Regions from separate parts of the Guptibacillus sedimenti genome, predicted to be linked through region 1. Evidence: predicted binding sites of a transcription regulator. Region 1 holds the regulator's gene; the other holds the start of a gene.
The links. Region 1 encodes LexA, which represses DNA repair genes until DNA is damaged. Its sites were predicted from a motif close to CGAACATATGTTCG; they were not measured.
Positions count from the first base shown of each region.

Region 2: the regulator LexA is predicted to act here: its motif matches at 5,071-5,084, upstream of PQ578_RS22555 (WYL domain-containing protein).

Region 1 is NZ_JAQQWV010000002.1:1,120,930-1,130,818, reverse strand. It holds gene sirA (sporulation inhibitor of replication protein SirA) at 1-178, opposite strand, end outside; gene PQ578_RS14175 (HesB/YadR/YfhF family protein) at 338-622, opposite strand; gene PQ578_RS14170 (DUF896 domain-containing protein) at 744-980, opposite strand; gene PQ578_RS14165 (YneB family resolvase-like protein) at 1,047-1,697, opposite strand; gene yneA (cell division suppressor protein YneA) at 1,701-2,021, opposite strand; gene lexA (transcriptional repressor LexA) at 2,176-2,796, shown strand; gene PQ578_RS14150 (ferritin) at 2,919-3,410, shown strand; gene PQ578_RS14145 (VOC family protein) at 3,651-4,055, opposite strand; gene PQ578_RS14140 (dihydroorotate dehydrogenase) at 4,276-6,090, opposite strand; gene PQ578_RS14135 (ArsR/SmtB family transcription factor) at 6,638-7,552, opposite strand; gene PQ578_RS14130 (MFS transporter) at 7,661-9,040, opposite strand; gene PQ578_RS14125 (glycoside hydrolase family 2 protein) at 9,060-9,889, opposite strand, start outside.
Region 2 is NZ_JAQQWV010000001.1:1,345,481-1,355,369, reverse strand. It holds gene PQ578_RS06605 (Na+/H+ antiporter subunit D) at 1-1,227, shown strand, start outside; gene PQ578_RS06600 (Na+/H+ antiporter subunit E) at 1,233-1,709, shown strand; gene PQ578_RS06595 (Na(+)/H(+) antiporter subunit F1) at 1,706-1,996, shown strand; gene mnhG (monovalent cation/H(+) antiporter subunit G) at 1,968-2,333, shown strand; gene PQ578_RS06585 (hypothetical protein) at 2,374-2,529, opposite strand; gene yfkAB (radical SAM/CxCxxxxC motif protein YfkAB) at 2,717-3,835, shown strand; gene PQ578_RS06575 (GDSL-type esterase/lipase family protein) at 3,950-4,696, shown strand; gene PQ578_RS22555 (WYL domain-containing protein) at 4,809-5,030, opposite strand; gene sigK (RNA polymerase sporulation sigma factor SigK) at 5,177-5,884, opposite strand; gene PQ578_RS06565 (hypothetical protein) at 6,012-6,170, opposite strand; gene PQ578_RS06560 (Rrf2 family transcriptional regulator) at 6,225-6,665, opposite strand; gene hmpA (NO-inducible flavohemoprotein) at 6,863-8,077, shown strand; gene PQ578_RS06550 (hypothetical protein) at 8,122-8,568, opposite strand; gene PQ578_RS06545 (hypothetical protein) at 8,665-9,114, opposite strand; gene nadE (NAD(+) synthase) at 9,205-9,889, opposite strand, start outside.

The DNA of each region.
Region 1 (9,889 bases):
TTAGCTCCTCTTCTGCAATGGGCTCAGTAATAAAGGAAACCTGCTTATCGAGAAGGTCTTTCTCATCCACCTGGATCGCTCGCTTTCTTTCAAGGAAAAGGTGATACAAAAGATGTTCTTTGCCAGCATATTGAGCGGCGATGTGTTGTTTAACAAAATACATTTCATAATGCCTCATACCACTTCCCCCTTATCAGAGAACAAATCATATAAAAAATAGTATACTGCACCTTCTCTAAAAGGATTGTCTATACTTGGAGCATCACATCACTAGTTTTGTCGAATTTAAAAAGGACCTGTACTATAACATATATGTTATAGTACAGGTCCTTGACTGCTATGCCATACTCGGCAGGTCACAAAGAACGCCACCGTTGCTTTCATCATAATCTAGTTTCATTCGATCAACAAACCACTGATCATCCGGTCGAACAAAGTAAGTAACTCCTCCAATTTCTTGCTTATAATCATCATATGAAGGCCGGTCAGACATGACTCCAAGGGAAAAACCACCGCTGTCCCCACTTCCTGCATAACGTACAAACAATCTTAGACAATCACCATGACCAAGTTCCATTTCATTTTTGTAAAACTCAGCTGCAGAATCAGTTACAACAAACATCTTATCCGCCCTCTCCGTTTTTGTATTAGTACATCTTGTTATAGTACAGTATAACGAATATTTGAAAAATTGCAACCATAAAAATAGCCTAATTTTGCATTTAGCAAAATTAGGCTATTTTTTACTGAAGAAAGCCGCGATTTTTCTTGCTTTCTTTTAATTTTTGAGGCGTTACGTCTGTGCCTTCTTCATCCACAACTTTGATGGAGTGAAGCTGGTTACTAAAAGAAGAACGAAGGCTTGCCAGGTATTCCTGACGAAGATCTTTTTGTTCTTTTTTCTCAGCATCTGTTAAAGATGACTCTTTTGATTTACGAGATAGCTCGTTAATTCGTTGAATTTTATCTTGAGAAAGCATGTAAAAAAGCTCCTTTACTGCAACTTGTACGTTCTATGCTAACGCATCTTTTTACCATAGACAAGTTTAGTGCTTCTCACTCTGTTCGTCAACATATTCCTTATAGCGTCTATGTACCGTGGCTTTTGATGCATGGTGACCAAAACCTTTAAGCGTTGCTGCAATCTCATGGAACGTTAAGCCGCGATTACGAAGATTAACAATTTCCTCGATCGGAACTTCAACACGGTCTCTTCCACCGTGATTTTGATGACTTAAATTTCGCTGCGGTCGATAGCCTTCTTTAACCGCCTTATCCATACCGCGTTTGATTTTCAAGTTGTGAAGCTTTCGCTGAAATTCTTCGACAATACTTACAATTTCAAGCACCATTGAATCAGCTTCCGATAATTGAAGTTCTCCATTTTGATTTACCGTATAAATGGTTCCGCCGTATTTGTGAACGGCATGAAGAAGAGCAATTTTAGCGTTCCCTCGTCCAAGTCTTGTTTCGTCTTGAATGAGCAATGCTTCGACTTGCCCTTCTTTTAACAAATCCAGTACTTCGAGTATGCCATCTCGATCAATGTCATACCCGCTGTGTTTTTCTTCAATCATTCGGTGAACGGTAAAACCTGACTGTGATGCAAATCGTTGCAATTCTTCTTTTTGCCTTGCAAGAGACGACTCCTGCGCTTCTTTTTTTGTGCTTACTCGGCAATAAATAACGGCGTTCATTCTTTAATCTGTACCCCCAAGTGCGGTAGCGTTCGCTTCAACAGGGATGATGAGAGTATCTCCTGCTGTAATTCGATTAGCATCTATGCGATTAGCGTCTTCAACCCAGCTAACAAATTTCTGATCAGACAATTCATGTGCGGAACGATATTCATCAGCAATTTTTAATACCGTATCACCGTGCTCCAGTTGAATCGTTGTATACCGATCATACTCCTCAGCTGCAGCTGTTCGCAAAGATACGAACACAATAATTAACACAGCTACAAAAGATATAATGACAAGAAAATCAATTCCAGACAAGCCCCCAGCTTGCTTTCTCATCCCAATCACCCCATATACGAATATTTGTTCTGTTTTTAGTATAATCAGAACCCCTGTTCGTGTCAACTAGTAACTTCGAACTTATGTTTGTATGCGAACAAAAATTCTGGTATACTAGTAACAAATAGATAGATTGGAACGAGGTGCCAGAAATATGAAACTATCAAAGCGTCAGCAGGACATTCTGGACTTTATTAAAGTCGAAGTAAAACAAAAAGGTTATCCACCGTCTGTTAGAGAAATCGGCGAAGCCGTTGGACTTGCTTCAAGCTCAACTGTCCATGGCCACCTGGCAAGACTCGAGAAAAAAGGTTATATCAGAAGAGACCCAACCAAACCAAGAGCCATTGAAGTGTTGGGCCTTGATGAAGCGATCGACATCCCACGTCAGCACACGGTTAATGTTCCTGTCATTGGTAAAGTAACAGCTGGTCAACCGATCACAGCGATTGAAAATGTTGAAGAGTACTTCCCTCTTCCAGAGCAGTTCGCTCAGGATGAAGAGCATACATTCATTCTTGTCATCGAAGGGGATAGTATGATTGAAGCTGGTATTTATAACGGTGATATGGTTATCGTGAAGCAGCAACCAACTGCAAATAACGGAGACATCGTTGTTGCGATGACGGACGATGGCGAAGCAACGGTAAAACGTTTCTTTAAAGAAAGCAACTACTTCCGACTTCAGCCAGAAAACTCATCGATGGAACCAATCATTCTTGATTCTGTTTCGATTCTTGGTAAAGTGGTTGGTGTTTTCCGCTCGATCCACTAGAAGCGCAAATTGCGCTTCTTTTTTTTATTATCGATTACTACTTGAAGGTCACTCTTTTATCGTAACGAGACAATCCACATCTTCATAAGTTGTGATGATAAGAAGATGATGAGGTGATTGTAATGGTACAAAAAGAAGTTCAAGAACTTTTAAACACGCTGATTCAAATTGAACACATTTCAACCACGCTATATTTAGCGATGTCTGCTTACTTGGATCGAAAGAATTATACTGGAATGGCCAGTTGGTTAAGAATTCAATCTGATGAAGAACGAACGCATCTTCTTACTCTGATTAATTACTTAGCTGGTAAAGATGGCGTTGTTGAATTAGGTGCTCTCCCAGAACAATCGACGGACTTTGGAACGCCGCTCGAAACCTTCCAGCAAGTTTTAGAACACGAACAGTATGTTACGAATTCTTACCGTCAGGCTTATAACTACATCAAAAAAATTGATCCGCAAACGGCCGTCATCGTTCAGGATTTCCTACGTGAACAGATTGACGAAGAAGCACAGGCACTTACGATTGTCGAAAGGCTGAAATTAGCAGGAGATAACACGTCCGCACTCTTACTGATCGATCAAGAACTTGGTCAGAGGCAGCCAGGATAAGATTTCTACCTAAAACCTACAACAGACCTCAACCTTCATGGGTTAGAAGGTGAGGTCTGTTTATTTTTGTTATGTTATTTGTAATTCTGAATAAATTGGTGGTTTTCGATAATAAGCTCATAATAATTGAGGGTAAGCTCACTATGCGAATAAGATCCTTTTTATCCTCACCGTTGATTTTAACATATTATTCCACACCCAATTCCAACTACAAGTATAAAAGTTACGTATCTATTAAGTTTAAATCCCTTCTGTATTCATTAGTACAACTCTCCAGCCATCAGGATCTTCAATCGTTATCCCTTTCTCTTGCCAATACACATTTTCTGGTTCTACTTCCATGTGCCCCATTTGGTGAAGCCTTTCTGCTACGCTTTTCAGCTCTTCTCCATTTGGAATATAGAAAATGATCAAGTTATCAGCAGTAGGAGCAGGGCAAGGGCTACCTTCTTCATGTGACGTGAACTCTATTTGATAGCATAGGTGAGGTAAACCATATACCACGCCCGTATATCCTGCATGTCCAGTGAATTCAGCCACTCGCTGCAAGCCTAATCCATGTTCGTAAAACTGAATAATCTTATCAAATTGATCGGTCGGCCTAGCTATTCGAACTTGCACTGCGTTAAAATCTTGAAACTTCATCGTCGTTCCCTCCAATTACTATATATAAGCACGATACTTCCGAAAATCTAATTGTGACATACTTATATTTTAAGCTTTCATCAGCGTCATAGCGCTAGTAAAATGAATGAATTTCTCTACGACTTTAGGATGAAAGAAGAAAATAATTCATTAAAAAAAGCCGAAGCACCTTAAAGTGAACTTCAGCTTCTAATTAAAATAGGCACCCGTTAAACAATCTTCAATATGAATACTTCCCCATCAAATAACTTTTTGAAAAGTACAACCCTCCAAAAAATAGCGCAAGAGCGATGTAGGCCGGTAGCAAGTGAATAAAAGTCGTGTAGCCAATCATGATGTGTACATAAATTCCTGCTCCAAACGCAGGCAAACCTCCTATAAGCAACATCCACCATAGCCAGGCATTCCCCGATTGGAAGCCCCAGAGAGCAGACATTAGCACTAACAATCCAACGCTGATCATCGCTCCTCCAAACCCAGCACGGTCGTGGGCGATGACAGAGGTCAACCGATCATTGAATGACTGAATCAGATCCGCTGGCATGCAGATGTATTGTAAATCCGTTGGCACAAAAACCCCCGTCACACCGATTCCAGCAATAATCACTCCACCAAGAACAAATGAAAAACCAAGCATAACAAAACAAAATTGCCCCATAATGCCTTTACGCCATGCCAGGTCATTCCGTCGGTTGCATGATTTCGGGGTCCTCTTTATGCCTTTGGTTTTCACGTATCCTCTCAAGTAAAATGGTAATAGCACAATCCAAAATAGTAAGTGTAACCAATCGAAGTAGCCATAGCCAATGAAAAGCAAGATACCTAGAAAACCGATAATTGCCGCAATATCAATCGCCTGCTTCGTCCACAACAAACCGTTTTTAACTCCGTAATAAGACAACGTCATATAAACAACGCCACCAGAAATCATCGTTCCAGCTAATGTCATTCGGTCATGTGCCATAAACCATAAGAGTCGTTCATTAAAGAGCAAAAGCTCCTCACGAGTTAGCTGCATGAAGCTTTCATCATAAGGTAAAACAATTGAAGTCAGACTTAACACTAAAGCAATCAAGCCACCAATCATGATGAATAATCCAAACAAGAAGTAGTCTTTCCACCCACTACGTTCTTCTTGAAATGCGCTCTCATCGTTGATCGCTTCATAAATTCTCTTAGGCAAGCCTGGCCCAACTTCGACATATTCACCCGATAGGAACAACAAATCAGCACCATGATTTAATAGCTGTACAGCATCCTCTGGCTCTTTCACTCCACCCACGGTCACAAGTTTTAATGAAGGATATTCATTTTGACAATAGCCAATCGCTTCCTTATGTATCGCAAGGTTTGCCAACGTATCCAAACCTTGCACTTCATCAATCACGACACCCGTTATGTATGGAAAAATAGAATGCAAGTCAGCCTTTTCAATTTGATTATTTGGCACGCGAACATATATGCTTTTCCATTCTCGAATAGACCTCAGCACATCCATATTCGTAAAATCGATTTCATTAAAGTCAATTTCATAAACACCATTATAAGGTTTTAAAGCTCTAGCGATCTCAATTAGCTCATCGTTTGTACCACTTAACTGGAACATAGCGGGCTGAACCAACTTGGAATGATCTAACCGTTGAAGCGTCTTTGCAAGACCTGCTCTTTCTTCCTGTTCAGAAAGAGCAATACTTCCATTCTGAAGCCTTGTTGGTTTCGTGTGTTCATCAGATGGCTCTTTCGTAATCGGTCCAATTTCAATACAGCCAAACCCTAAATGACTAAATCCCTTTAAACCAGAAAGTCTAGGATCAATTTTGCTAGATAGCCCCACACAGCCTGGAAAAGTAGTGTTCTCGATCTTAACCATAAGCTGATCGGAAACCTCTTCTCTTCCTAAAAAGTGAATGAGATGCTGTCCACCTGGAAGTGAAGCAATACGATTCATTGACTGATGAATAAACTCTCGTGAAAATTCGGGACTACATTTTGATAGAAAAGGTTTAAATATCACATGATAGGACCAGTCGGGCATATAATCCCCCTTTCCGGTTTACATAATTTAATTATAGTTTACTAAGTTGCGAAATAAGGTGTATTCTGAGGCGCTGTCTTTTTCATTAGTTTATCTTTATTTATAATAAATCAGTCATTAACACTATGAAAAGAATGACCGCTGTAACAATGTATGTATTGGCTATATTTTTATTTAGTTTTTCTTCTCTTATTTTTTCTATTCCAAATAACAGAAACATAACAAACAAAGATGATATAAAGACTTGACTAGAAATCGCGTTAGGAAAAATAAAAAAATGAGAGAAAGCCATTCCTATTGCTACGACTGCCAATAACCAATTACCTTTTCTTAAAAGAGTCTAAGAAATCACGCCTTTCTAATGCATCGTTCTTTAACTAGTTAGCGGCACTGGTTTTAATGTTTATTTTAAGGAACTAGGAATTTCACTTTCTAAGAAAAAATGTCTGAATCGAGTAGTCCACTTTGTAAGAGGGATCATTGTTTGATGCGTTAGATTAAAAAATTCCAACTATCTTGCACCTTCAACCGTAGCATTATCATTTATTCACGATTCATATTTGATATGAACCACAATTCCCTGTTCATGATTCCCAAACTTAGGACCAAACAAATTCATTCCACCGCTATTGACAGCATCTTCTTTTATCCCTAAACGAAAGGCAATGTAAGGGTAGTTAGACAACTGAAAATCTTCAATCGTACGATCAGATATTTTCTCTCCATCTACATAACAACCACTCTTATTCAGTTTCCAATGCTTTAACAACCCATACTGTGTTAGGTTGGTTCGCCACCATTCAGGTGTTAACTGACCTCTCTCCCCGCCAAAATCACCTGGTGAGGTCCACGTTCCAACTTCTTCATGATTCACCCATGCCGTTATATCAGATGGCCAATCTAGTTTGTGATTGGGTGCTTCTGAACAAATTTCAGCACTTATTTCTAACTCACTTGCTCTAAAGCCATAAGGAATACGGTTTGGAAAACGATACTCGACAAACCCATCTTTAAAATACAGGAGCTGTGCCTGCTTTCGGTCAGGTTCATAAAAGGAACGAGGATCATCCTGCATTCCAATAAAACCCTTCTCATCTACAATTCCACAATTCGGTACCACATGGCAGTCGAGATAATCTCCTATTGGCATTTCGTAGGTGACTTGTTGCTCTTCCTTTTTTTCATCAGAAGTATATAAATTAACGACAATGCGATCATAATTCATCGCACTCACTTTTTGAGTTCCTCTTCCCGGTACTAGCTCGGTGGTAATGAGATCAACTTCTTCTAATTTACTAACATGTGAAGCTGTTGTCGAAAAAGGCAATCCAAGCTTTTCTGCTAAATCGTTCACATTATATGGTTTGTCACTTAGCAACTTAAGAATTTGGACTCTTGTTTGATTCGCAAGAGCTTTATTAATTGGCACCATGTTATCAAAAGATAGCTGTAACTTTTTCAAATGACTTAGACCTCCATCTCTTTTATTCCTAGGACCAATTATAACAAACTATCGAAATAACAGTAGTAGCCCCCTATTAAGGAAGCTACTAATGTTATGGAACTTATTCTATTGCTCTCTCAATTTTCTTTCGTGCAGTTTTTCAACAATTACATTGTACTCGTCTTCTGTATAAGAGTAGAAATACATCACAATTAATCTTATAAGTGAACCTAGTGCAGGTAATAGAGCGATAACGAAAAACATCATATCAAGTGTAAAATCAGTTTGAGCCTCATTGGGACGATAGTTAATCCATGTTAAGATCAGCCCAGTCGCACCACCAGCAATCGCTACAGATAGTTTCCCTGTAAATGTTTGTCCAGAGAAGATGATTGCTTCATTTCGTTTCCCAGTTTTCAATTCGGTATATTCGATTGTTTCCGCTAGCATCGAGGAAATTAATGGCCCCGTTGCCGTGTAAAGTAGCATGGTGATCGCGATAAATACAAAGGAAACAAATACACTGGAGTAACCAACAGTAAACCAAATGACACGGATGACAATATCCAGGGCAACAATCGTCATGAGCATATGCTTTTTCTTGAATCGCTTTGCTAGCGTTGGGATAATGAAAAACCCGACACAGCTCGCTAAGCTAATAATACCGAAAATGGACATCAGTGAAGCGCTTCCAAGATTATACGTGAAAAAGAAGACGTTTAAGGCTTGAGTAATATTCATAAAAACGTTGCAAAAGAAAACGACTAATACGGCGAACATTGGTTTATTTGCTTTAATGGCACGTGCTGCATCAGAGAGCTTTACTTTTGTCTTAGGAGCTTTGACACGTTCCTTCGTATTTTTAAACCCATTCAGCATGATCGGTAGCGCAAAAACCATGAGCACCACCGTTGCGAGGAAATATCCCTGTCCAATATCGTCTCCACCCAGCCACTCAGCAAGGGGAACGAATAAAACTGGAGATAAAGCGATACCTGCGAAAACGCCCATATTCGCAAACGTAATTAATTTCGTTCGCTGCTGTGCATCCTGACTCATCACAGAGGAAAGCGACCAGTACGGCACATCAGATACTGTATAGATCATCCCCCAAAGAATATATGTTCCACCGGCATAAATTAATTTGGCTGTAGGACTTAGTCCATCTAATGGGAGAAAACAGACAATCGTGATGATCGCAACGAAAAACGGCATGTACTTTAAATAAGGTCGAAACTTTCCGTGTTTTGAATGGAGCGTGTCCATGACCGAAGCCATCATCGGATCATTTATCGCATCCCACGTTCTAGCAATCAGGAAAATAATACTTGCGGCAGCCGCGGATATTCCAAGAATATCCGTATAGAAAAAGAGAATGTAAGAACCGACTAACCCAAAACTTATACACTGCCCAAACCCATACCCGAAATAAGAAGCAAATTCTTTCGGGCGAATATCCTCTTTTGTTTCGATATTAGGTGAAGCATACTTTCTCGCTGTTTCCATCGTTTAATTCCCCCCTGTATTATTCAAAGATAAAGCCGTTGGACTGCCTGGATAATAAGATCTTCTTAATTAGTTTTGGATCAAATTTATATTCATGGTGATGATCGAGAAGGCCATTCACTTCCTGCTCTACATCTGTCAGTTGTGTGTAGCAAAAACCTTGAATGGCGTCATTCTCCATAATCACTTTTGTTAGTGCCTCTAAGCGTTCGAGTACCTCTTCCTCTGTTTGAGGTCGATTACCATAGCCCCACTCAACATCGCTTTGTTCATTACCGTAAGCAATACCCCCATATTCACTGATCATGATCGGTTCCCCACGGTACGCATACCCCTTCGCATAATTTTGCTTGCGGCTTGTTTTTGATGGACTACCATTTACAAAATCCATCTTGTAGCTATTTTTTAGTGATTCCGCATCAGAATTGTAATCATGTATCGTCAAGATATCGGTTAGCGTATGTTCCCATCCATCATTTCCTATGACGAGTCGACTCGGATCCTGAGCCTTTGTCTGATAATAGAGAGCGTTTACAAACGACTGTTGATCTTCTCGGTGGTAGATTTCATTCACTCCCCACGATTCATTCATAAGGGTATAAATAATAACGGATGGATGGTTGTAATGTTTTTGTACCATCTCTCTCGTTTCATCCATCATTCGGAACATGGACTTGCTAGTAAACTTAAAAATACTTGGCATCTCCGCCCACACAACTAACCCTAATTCATCACATAGAGCTAAGTACCGTCTATCCGCAATTGTTTGATGACGTCGAACACCGTTAAACCCCATCTCCTTCACTTTAAGAAGGTCAGACTCCATCTGCTCGTAATCCCCTGTCATCA
Region 2 (9,889 bases), on a different contig from region 1:
AATATCATCTCGGTTGCATGTGCTTTCTATGCGTTTAAATCACTAGATGAACAGCGTGAGCGGTACTACTTTTATCCGCTCTTTCAGCTTCTAATTGCAGGGGTAAGTGGAGCCTTTTTAACAGGAGACTTGTTTAACTTATTCGTATTTTTTGAAGTTCTCTTAATTGCTTCATACGGGTTAATTGTTCTTGGAGGCACGAAAGAACAATTCAGAGAGTCATTTAAATACATTATTATCAACTTGTTCTCTTCAATGCTCTTTGTTACAACCGTATCTTTTCTTTATGCAGTAGTTGGAACAGTAAATATGGCTCAACTGGCAGAACGTGTAGGAGAAGTTCAACAAGATGGTGTCTTAACAACCATTGCTATACTCCTCCTTATTGTATTTGCAACAAAGGGAGCACTATTTCCGCTATATTTCTGGCTACCTAAGTCTTATACTGTTCCACCGACCGTTATTTCAGCATTATTTGGTGCACTCCTTACGAAAGTTGGAGTCTACTCGATTCTTAGAGTTTTCTCATTGATTTTTGTCTATAACCTTTCTGTAACGCACCAAGTTTTACTTATTATGGCTGGTTTTACACTTGTATTTGGCGTGATAGGAGCTTTGTCTACGAATAATGTACAACTTATTATCGCCTACAATATCATCCCGGCAGTTGGCTATATGATTCTAGGCATTGGCGTCTTCTCAGCTACTGCACTTGCAGGAACTGTTTATTACCTCCTACATGATATGATTATTAAAGCGGCGCTCTTCTTCCTTGTAGGTGCTATGGTTGCTTATGCTGGCACTTCAGATTTAAGAAAGATGGGTGGCATTATTAAAAACCAACCACTACTTGGATGGCTCTTTTTCATTGGTGCACTCGCACTTGCAGGGTTACCGCCTTTTAGTGGATTTATCGGTAAGCTTTTGATTCTAAGAGGAGCGTTTGAAGAAGGTCATTATGTGCTTGGCGTAATTGGCTTAGTGACAAGTCTCTTAATTCTCTTATCTGTTATTCGCATCTTTATTAATGGTTTCTGGGGCGAGCCTAAATCGGAATATGTAAAAAGTGGAAATTCTATTAAAGGTAAGATCTTGCCAGCTGCCTTTCTATTAGTGTTCACCGTATTCCTTGGACTAGGTGCAGAGTTTATTTACCCTACTGTCCAAACTATTGCAGATCAAATGATTGATCCAGCAAACTATATTGAATCCGTCATGAAGGAGTAGATGGCATGCCAATTCAAATTATCATTAATCTCATAATTGCCGTTCTCTGGATGTTTCTTTTTGAAAGCTACTCTTTTAGTACATTTTTTATCGGTTATTTATTTGGGATTGGGCTGCTCCTCTTAATGGAGCGTTTTATTCCAGATCGATTTTATTTCTATCGTCTCTGGGCAATTATTAAATTGTTGTTCTTGTTTATTAAAGAATTGTTAATGGCCAATGTACAAGTCGTTAAGCTCGTATACAGTCCTAAGCTTAAAATGGAACCTGGTATTATTGAAGTTCCTATTGACGTTCGCACAAACTGGGAAATAACAATGCTTGCCAATCTAATCACGTTAACTCCCGGTACACTAACGGTATCAGTTGCACCTGACAATATGCACATTTACATTCATGCGATGGATGCTCCTGATGCTGATGAAGTCATTAAGGAAATTAAAGGAACATTTGAGAAAGCGATTATGGAGGTGACAAGATGACTTCTCTTTTATCTACCGTATCAACGATCTGTATCGTCATCATTGCGATCTCCACTTTGTTTTTACTTTATCGGGCCATAAAAGGACCTTCAAATCCTGACCGGGCAGTTGCACTAGATACAATCGGCATTAATTTAATGGCAATAGCTGGTATTCTAGCAATTAAACTAGAAACTGAATATTTCAATGATATTATTCTTCTCATTGGAATCCTTGCTTTTATAGGGACAGTAGCTATCGCTAAATTTTTAGAAAAGGGTGTTATCATTGAAAGAAGTCGTGATTAGCATTTTTATGGTTATCGGTACGTTTTTCCTTTTTTCTGGAGCGCTAGGAATTTTTCGACTTCCTGACGTATACACTCGTCTACACGCCGCTTCAAAAAGTGCTACACTAGGAGTAGCTGGAATTCTTATCGCAGCTTTCCTTTACTTCATCTTCGAAGAACAAATGGTGAGCGGTAAGCTCATTCTCGGGATTATCTTTATTCTTATGACAGCACCGGTTTCTGGGCATATGATTTCAAGAGCTGCCTATCAAAAAGGAGTCCCTCTATGGGATAAAACAACGAGAGATGATCTTGATAAAGCGCAACAAAAAAAAGCAAGCACGAACAAGGGTTAATCCCTATCGTGCTTGCTTTTTCACATTTACAAAACGTTCATTAACGATAATTTGCGTAATAATAGTACCCGCCGCCAATCACAAGCAATAAAACAAGCAGTACAACAATTAAAGCAAAGTACCCTCCTCCATAGCCTGGATATGGATATGGGTATGGCGGATAGGGATATCCACAGCCAGGATAGCCGTAACTCATACGCCCCCTCCTTTTCTCCCTTAGACATTCTTCTGGTAGATAGTATAGTCTATGAAAGATTCGAATAGGATGTATGGACATTGGCGGAGTTTTCTAAATTCATCACTACCGCTGTTCATCCGTTTCTTAATGCTCTACAATTAGGAGGGGTATGAAGCCTTGCAATTACTAAAAGGGGTCGATATCAATGACAACATCAATGAAAACAATAACACCCAAATATGACCCATGGGAAGCTTATATGGATGTTGAAGAATACGGAAGTATGATACTTTCTAATATTGAACTAACGACAACGACACTATGCAATATGCGTTGTGAGCACTGTGCAGTTGGTTATACTCTTCAACCAAAAGATCCTGATCCGCTTCCACTGGACCTTTTGACTGGTAGACTAGACGAAGTGGAAAAACTTCGTGCACTAAGCATTACAGGTGGCGAGCCGATGCTATCTATGAAATCAGTGAAACAATATGTAGCGCCACTACTTAAATATGCCCATGACCGAGGGGCACGCACACAAATAAACTCCAACCTAACGCTTGATCGAAAGCGATACGATCTTATTCTACCTTATTTGGATGTTTTACATATTTCTCATAACTATGGAAGTATTGAAGATTTTACTGACATTGGTTTTGCAGTAATGGATCGCAAACCTTCAATCGCCCAACGAGAGTCCTATTTTCATCGCATGGTTGAAAACGCAAAAGATTTAACTTCTAAAGGAGTAATCGTTTCAGCCGAGACGATGATTAATCGCAGAACAATTCCGAATATCGTTAGCATTCATAAACAAATTGCAGAGATGGGTTGTCAGAGACATGAGATTCATCCAATGTACCCGTCAGATTTTGCTTCTAATTTAGACATTGCTTCATTGGATGAAATTCGAGAAGGAATACACCGTCTATTAGACAACCGAGATCCTGACGTCTGGCTTCTATTTGGAACACTGCCATTCTACCCGTGTAGTTCAAATCCAGAAGATCTCAAACTTCTAGAAAGATTATATGCTGAGCCAAACGTAACAGTTAGAAATGATCCAGATGGTCGCTCAAGGTTAAACTTAAACATATTTGACGGGGACATCATCGTCACTGATTTTGGTGACACTCCTCCACTCGGGAATATTAAAGACACAAATTTAAATGACGCTTATCAAAAATGGCAAGATAGTAAAGTTGCTAAAAGCATAAGCTGCCACTGTCCAGCCGTGAAATGTCTAGGTCCTAACCTTCTTGTTAAAGATGCCTATTACAAAAAGATCGACTTTTTACAAAAAGAGACAAATCTTTCTCTTTAAACCTCCAATTTCGGGGGTTTTTTTACTCATTTTTGTATCTAATCACAATTTCAGCTTTCACTTCGTTGAAGATAGGGTATAATACCTATCGTAATCTATAGGAGTGTGATACTTGTGAGGAAAAAAGTATGGATTCTGGTATTAGTTGCCGGTTCTCTAGCTATTTTACTAGCGCTGGCTGAAAATCAAACGGATTTTCTTAGAACCAACGCAAACGAAATGCCCGAGAACGATTCAGAGTCCAAGAAGAAAAATATTACGTACTATACAAAATATTATCAAACGAAAAAGAGCATATATGACTCTTATACTCACAAAGACAGTGAGACAATTTTCCTTGGTGATAGCTTGACTGATTATTATGAATGGGGAGAAGCTCTCAGTGACCACGAGGTATTAAATCGAGGCATTGCTGGTGATACAACCACGGGAGTACTTAACCGAATCGATGAGGTGGTAAAAGCGAAACCTGATCGGGTGTATTTATTAATTGGGATTAACGATATGATTGCAGGTCAGCCTATTAATAAAATTGAGACAAACTACAAGCAGATTCTTGATATTCTGAAGACACGATCTCCTAATACAAAGGTGTACGTTCAAAGTTTGTTCCCCGTTAACACGGCATTAACTGGTCATCCTCTTAATAACGCCACAATTCGTGATTTAAATAAGCGTTTAGAAGACCTCTCAAATCTGTATGATTATCAATATATCGATATTTATCCAGAACTAGTCGAATTTGGGCAGTTGAATAAAGATTTTACGTTCGATGGTCTTCATCTCAATGGAGAAGGTTATCGCATTTGGACTCGAAAAATTCTTTCTACGTACAATACAAATGGAGCCGCTGAAAAGTAAATCACAACAATTCAGCGATCCGTTATTGCTTTTTCGCTTTTGTGTGTTAAACTACAATAGACCAACCTTAAAATGCTTCGGAGGGAAACCTTCGGAGTTCTTTTTTTACTCCTCACTGCTTTTTACTTTGGAAGTCTTTAAAAGAGTTTACCGCTAGAATTTGTTCAACCTTAAATGTTCGAACATCCCCCCTTAAGTAACAATACCCAATAATGTCTTGTTCGTTTACATAGAGTATCCTAACAATTCTCTTAGTAATCTTGTTTTGCCCAGATACATAAATCATTTCTATTTTCTTCTGATGTTTTAAGTGGTTTTTTATATTCTTATACATGAGACACTCCCCCATACGATCGTTTGTTCTTATCATATGCCAAACAAACGTTCCTAACCACTACATTGCATCAATTGACATTTTTCTATTTTTCCAATTGGAAGTTAGGCTGATTAAATTAAAAAAAACCCCGCTTTTTAGCAGGGTTACGCACCACTTTCTTTTCGATTTCGATAAAACTCATGAAACAATTTCATTAGCGCTCGTTTTTCAATTCTAGAAACATAACTTCGAGAAATACCAAGCTGCCTCGCAATTTCCCGCTGTGTCAATTCTTTTTCAAGGTTTAAACCAAAGCGTCCGACAATGACTTCCTTTTCTCGATCATCTAGAATATGAATGTATTCATAGATCTTCTTTTTCTCCATATTAAGTTGAATTAACTCTACAATATCTTCCGTTTCTGCTTTTAAAACGTCAATAAGTGAAATCTCATTCCCTTCCTTATCCTGACCGATGGGATCATGCAGAGACACATCTTTTTTTGTCTTTTTTAAAGCCCGTAAGTGCATGAGAATTTCGTTTTCAATACACCTTGCTGCATAGGTTGCTAGCTTTGTGCCTTTATCTGTTGAATAACTTTCAATTGCTTTGATTAAACCAATTGTACCGATCGAGATAAGATCTTCAGGATCTTCGCCAGTATTTTCAAACTTTTTCACAATATGGGCCACGAGACGGAGGTTGTGTTCAATGAGCCGATTTCTTGCATCTTCATCTCCTTCAGCCATTAATTCTAAATACTTTCTTTCATCTTTTCTAGAAAGTGGCTGGGGGAAGGCATTGTTTTTTACAAATGAGACAAAGAAAAGAACTTCCTTACAAACGTAAGCAAGTGCTGCCAGTAAGGACACATACTCACCTCCCATTGATGGGCTGTTACTATATCTTAAGCTTATGTAATTGCCTACCCCCACGTGTCTGTCCTTCTGGAATTTTAAATCAAAAAAATAAGACGTCCCTCAGATAGGAAACGTCTCATTACTCATCATGATTTCTCTTCTTTTCTTTTATCCATTTCTCAGACATAAACTCTTCCCTTAAATAGCGATGATGAGCTGAATACCGACCATATTTCATCCGTATAACTGCAAGAATCGCAACAATTCCTCCAACACCCGTTAGTTCAAACCATTCCATACACTGCCACACTCCTCATATGACAGTGTATTCATCTAAACAATGATTGCTACCTTATCGATTCGTCTCAAATAATTGTCTAAGCATCTCATCATTTACAATAAGATCTGCCAATTGATATTGATCTAAAACTTCAAAATATGCTGTCAGGGCCGAATGGAGAACGTGTTTTAGACGACATGCAGGACTGATTACACATGAATTGTTTTCTTTATCAAAGCACTCCACTAAATTAAAATCCTCTTCGGTACTTCTAACAACTTCTCCAACGTTGATGTCCTTAGGGAGTTGGGCCAATCTTAACCCTCCATTCCTCCCTCTTATTGTCTCGATATATCCTTTTCTTCCAAGCTCATGTGCGACTTTCATTAGATGATTCTTTGAGATTTGATAAGCATCTGCAATTTCTTGTATGCTTGCTAAGTTATTTTTTTTCATACTCCCAAGATAAATAAGCATTCTTAAAGAGTAATCGGTATAATTTGTTAATCGCATGGTCATTCAACCTCTTTTCACTCCTATGTTCATAGGTCTATTTTATCATATCATTGAAAACTTAATGTTATGTAATGCTCTAGATAAGATGTGAACAATCTTTTAAAGATTCATTTTTGATATTGCTTTTGGGAGGTATAACCGGTAACATAAAGATATATTTAAAATACATCTTTAATGAAACTGGAGGGTTTTTTATGTTATCACCCAAAACAATAGCAACGATTAAATCGACTGTACCTGTTCTAGAAATTCACGGAACTGACATTACGAAACGCTTTTATAACATGCTCTTCACGAACCATCCTGAACTGTTAAATATTTTTAATCATGCTAATCAAAAACAAGGCAAGCAGCAGCAAGCTCTCGCGAACGCAGTTTATGCTGCAGCAAAAAACATTGATCAATTAGAAGCGATTCTACCCGTTGTAAAACAGGTTGCCCATAAGCATAGAAGCCTAGGGGTTCAACCAGAGCATTATCCAATCGTAGGAGAATATTTATTGAAAGCCATTAAAGATGTTTTAAAAGATGATGCTACAGAAGAAATTCTTCAAGCATGGGAAGAAGCGTACGGGGTGATTGCTAATGTGTTTATTGAAGTAGAAGAAGAAATGTACCAAGATGCTGCAAAACAGCCTGGTGGTTGGGAACAGGAGCGCATTTTTGTTGTCGATCGTAAGGAACCGGAAAGTGACGTTATCACATCGTTTTACTTAAAGCCACTTGACGGAAAACCAATTGCATCTTTCAAATCTGGGCAATATATTAGTGTAAAAGTATCGATTCCAGATGATCCATATACTCATATTCGTCAATACAGTCTCTCAGACGTACCCGGAAAACCTTATTATAGAATTTCTGTCAAAAAAGAAGCCAACACCGCAAAGCCTGATGGCATTGTTTCCAACTATTTGCATGATCATATCGGAGTAAACGATCAGCTTACCGTTACTGCTCCAGCAGGAGATTTTTATTTAGAAAAGTCAACAGCTCCAATTGTCCTATTGAGTGGTGGTGTAGGGATTACTCCTATGCTTAGCATGCTAAAGAGCAGCGCGCTTCAACATAGAAAAACAACATTTATTCATGCAGCACTTAACGGAAATGTTCATGCTTTTCACCGTGAAGTTCTCTCTCTTGAACACCCTTCTCTAGATTATTTCGTCTGTTACGAAGCGCCGACAGAAAACGATGCTCATAAAAAGAGCTATGATAAAGAAGGTTTTATCACAAGCGACTGGTTAAAAGAAATCTTGTCACTTGAAGTAGAGACTCAGTATTATTTCTGCGGACCTCTTCCATTTATGAAAGCTATTAAAGTTGCGTTAACAAACCTCGGTGTAGAAGAAAAGAATATGCATTTCGAATTTTTTGGCCCTGCTGTTGCGCTTGAACCCGCTATGTCATAAGTAAACCTATTTAAAGAATAAAGAAGCGCCTTGAGGGCGCTTCTTTACATAGAAATAATAACTTTTTGATTCCTCTCTTTAATAAATGAACTAATCTCTTCCCAATCTTTTTCGAATGGAAGATAAGGCACAAAAATTGGTTTTTCCATGTTTCCATTAATAATGGCAACGACGGGCGAGCCATTAACTTTGCCAAACATTACTTTTTTCATAGAAGAAAAAGCAACACTTCGACAACTTAATCCAAGTAGTTTATGTTCAATACGATACTCAGTTAATTCAATTCGCTGTGTTCGAATACAAAAGCTAAGAAAGATACAAAACAACACATAAATTAAGCCGATCAGCATGAATGTTCGCCAGCGTTCAAATGATAAATCACCTTTAACCCACAATAAAAAGGTACCAAAGCAAACGACTATGACGTAGACGAGACACATGAACAGTTCAATCGCTCTCACTTTCGGATAATACGTTTTGATTACCTTCACGATCGTCACACCTTTAAATGAGATGGCTATAATCATAGTTTTTACCTATATTAACAAGGTGGAACGATTTTGTATATCCTTTCAAAAAAGTCTATTCTACTGAATGATTTCTCTCTCCCTGTAAAGGTCCATTGATTGATTCCTCACAGGAACAAGAATATGAGACAACTCTGGAATCAGTTTCATTGCAAATTTCCAGGCATTGTCTTCTATGATGATCGACAACTGCCTCTTCTTGTTTACACATCGTGTACTTGACCTCTGTTTCGCTAACAGGACCAGACTTTTGTCAGCTGCGTGACCAAGTTCGTGCGCCACTATCACGGTAAAATAGTCATTCAAATGGTCATCAGAACCGAATAGAAGAATACATTGTTTCCTTACCTCTTCCATATAAATCGTGATCATATTCGTTTCTAACGAATACTTTCCCCCTATTAATCGTTCACCAGGAAAATAGTCTGTTAGTTGAATTGGTACATTCATGCTAGCCTGTTCCTGTAGCCTGCTTACGATTGAATGAAGTACACCAGAATCGTCTTTCATATGCGAAACTCCTTTGTGATGTAAATCGAACGTTTCATCTATTCATACGCAAAAAAAAGAGACCTTATTCAGGTCCCTCCCTTTCTAATCTTATTTCCACCAATTATCAAAAATGGTAGCTGCCATATTGCGCTTATGTTTTGTTTTGCTAAAATGATTTTCGATGGTTCTTGCTGCTTCTTCAGGTACTTCTCTTCCTTCAAGATAATCATCAATATGATCATAGCTTACTCCAAGTGCTTCTTCATCTGGAAGAGAAGGTCGATCATCTTCAAGATCAGCTGTTGGCACTTTTTCTACAAGATGATCTGGCATCCCGATCTCTTCCAGGATAGATCTACCCTGTCGCTTATTTAAACCGAAAAGTGGAGTAATGTCGCAGGCCCCATCTCCATGTTTTGTATAAAAGCCTGTCACAGCTTCTGCAGCATGGTCGGTTCCAATGACAAGCTTTTCCTCGTCTCCGGCAATATTGTATTGCGCAATCATACGTTCTCTTGCTTTATTATTGCCTTTTGTAAAGTCAGTTAAGTTATTGCCCGTTGCTTCTAGATAACTTGAAACAGATGCATCAACAGCAGGCTTTACGTTGATGGTAACCGTTTGATCCGGGTTAATAAATTTTAAAGCAGCCTGCGCATCATCTTCATCTTTCTGTTCACCGTAGGGCAATCTGACGGCAATAAAGGAGGCATCGATTCCTTCTTCCCGTAGTTCTTCAACAGCCATCTGAGCAAATTTTCCTGCAAGTGATGAATCCTGTCCACCTGAAATC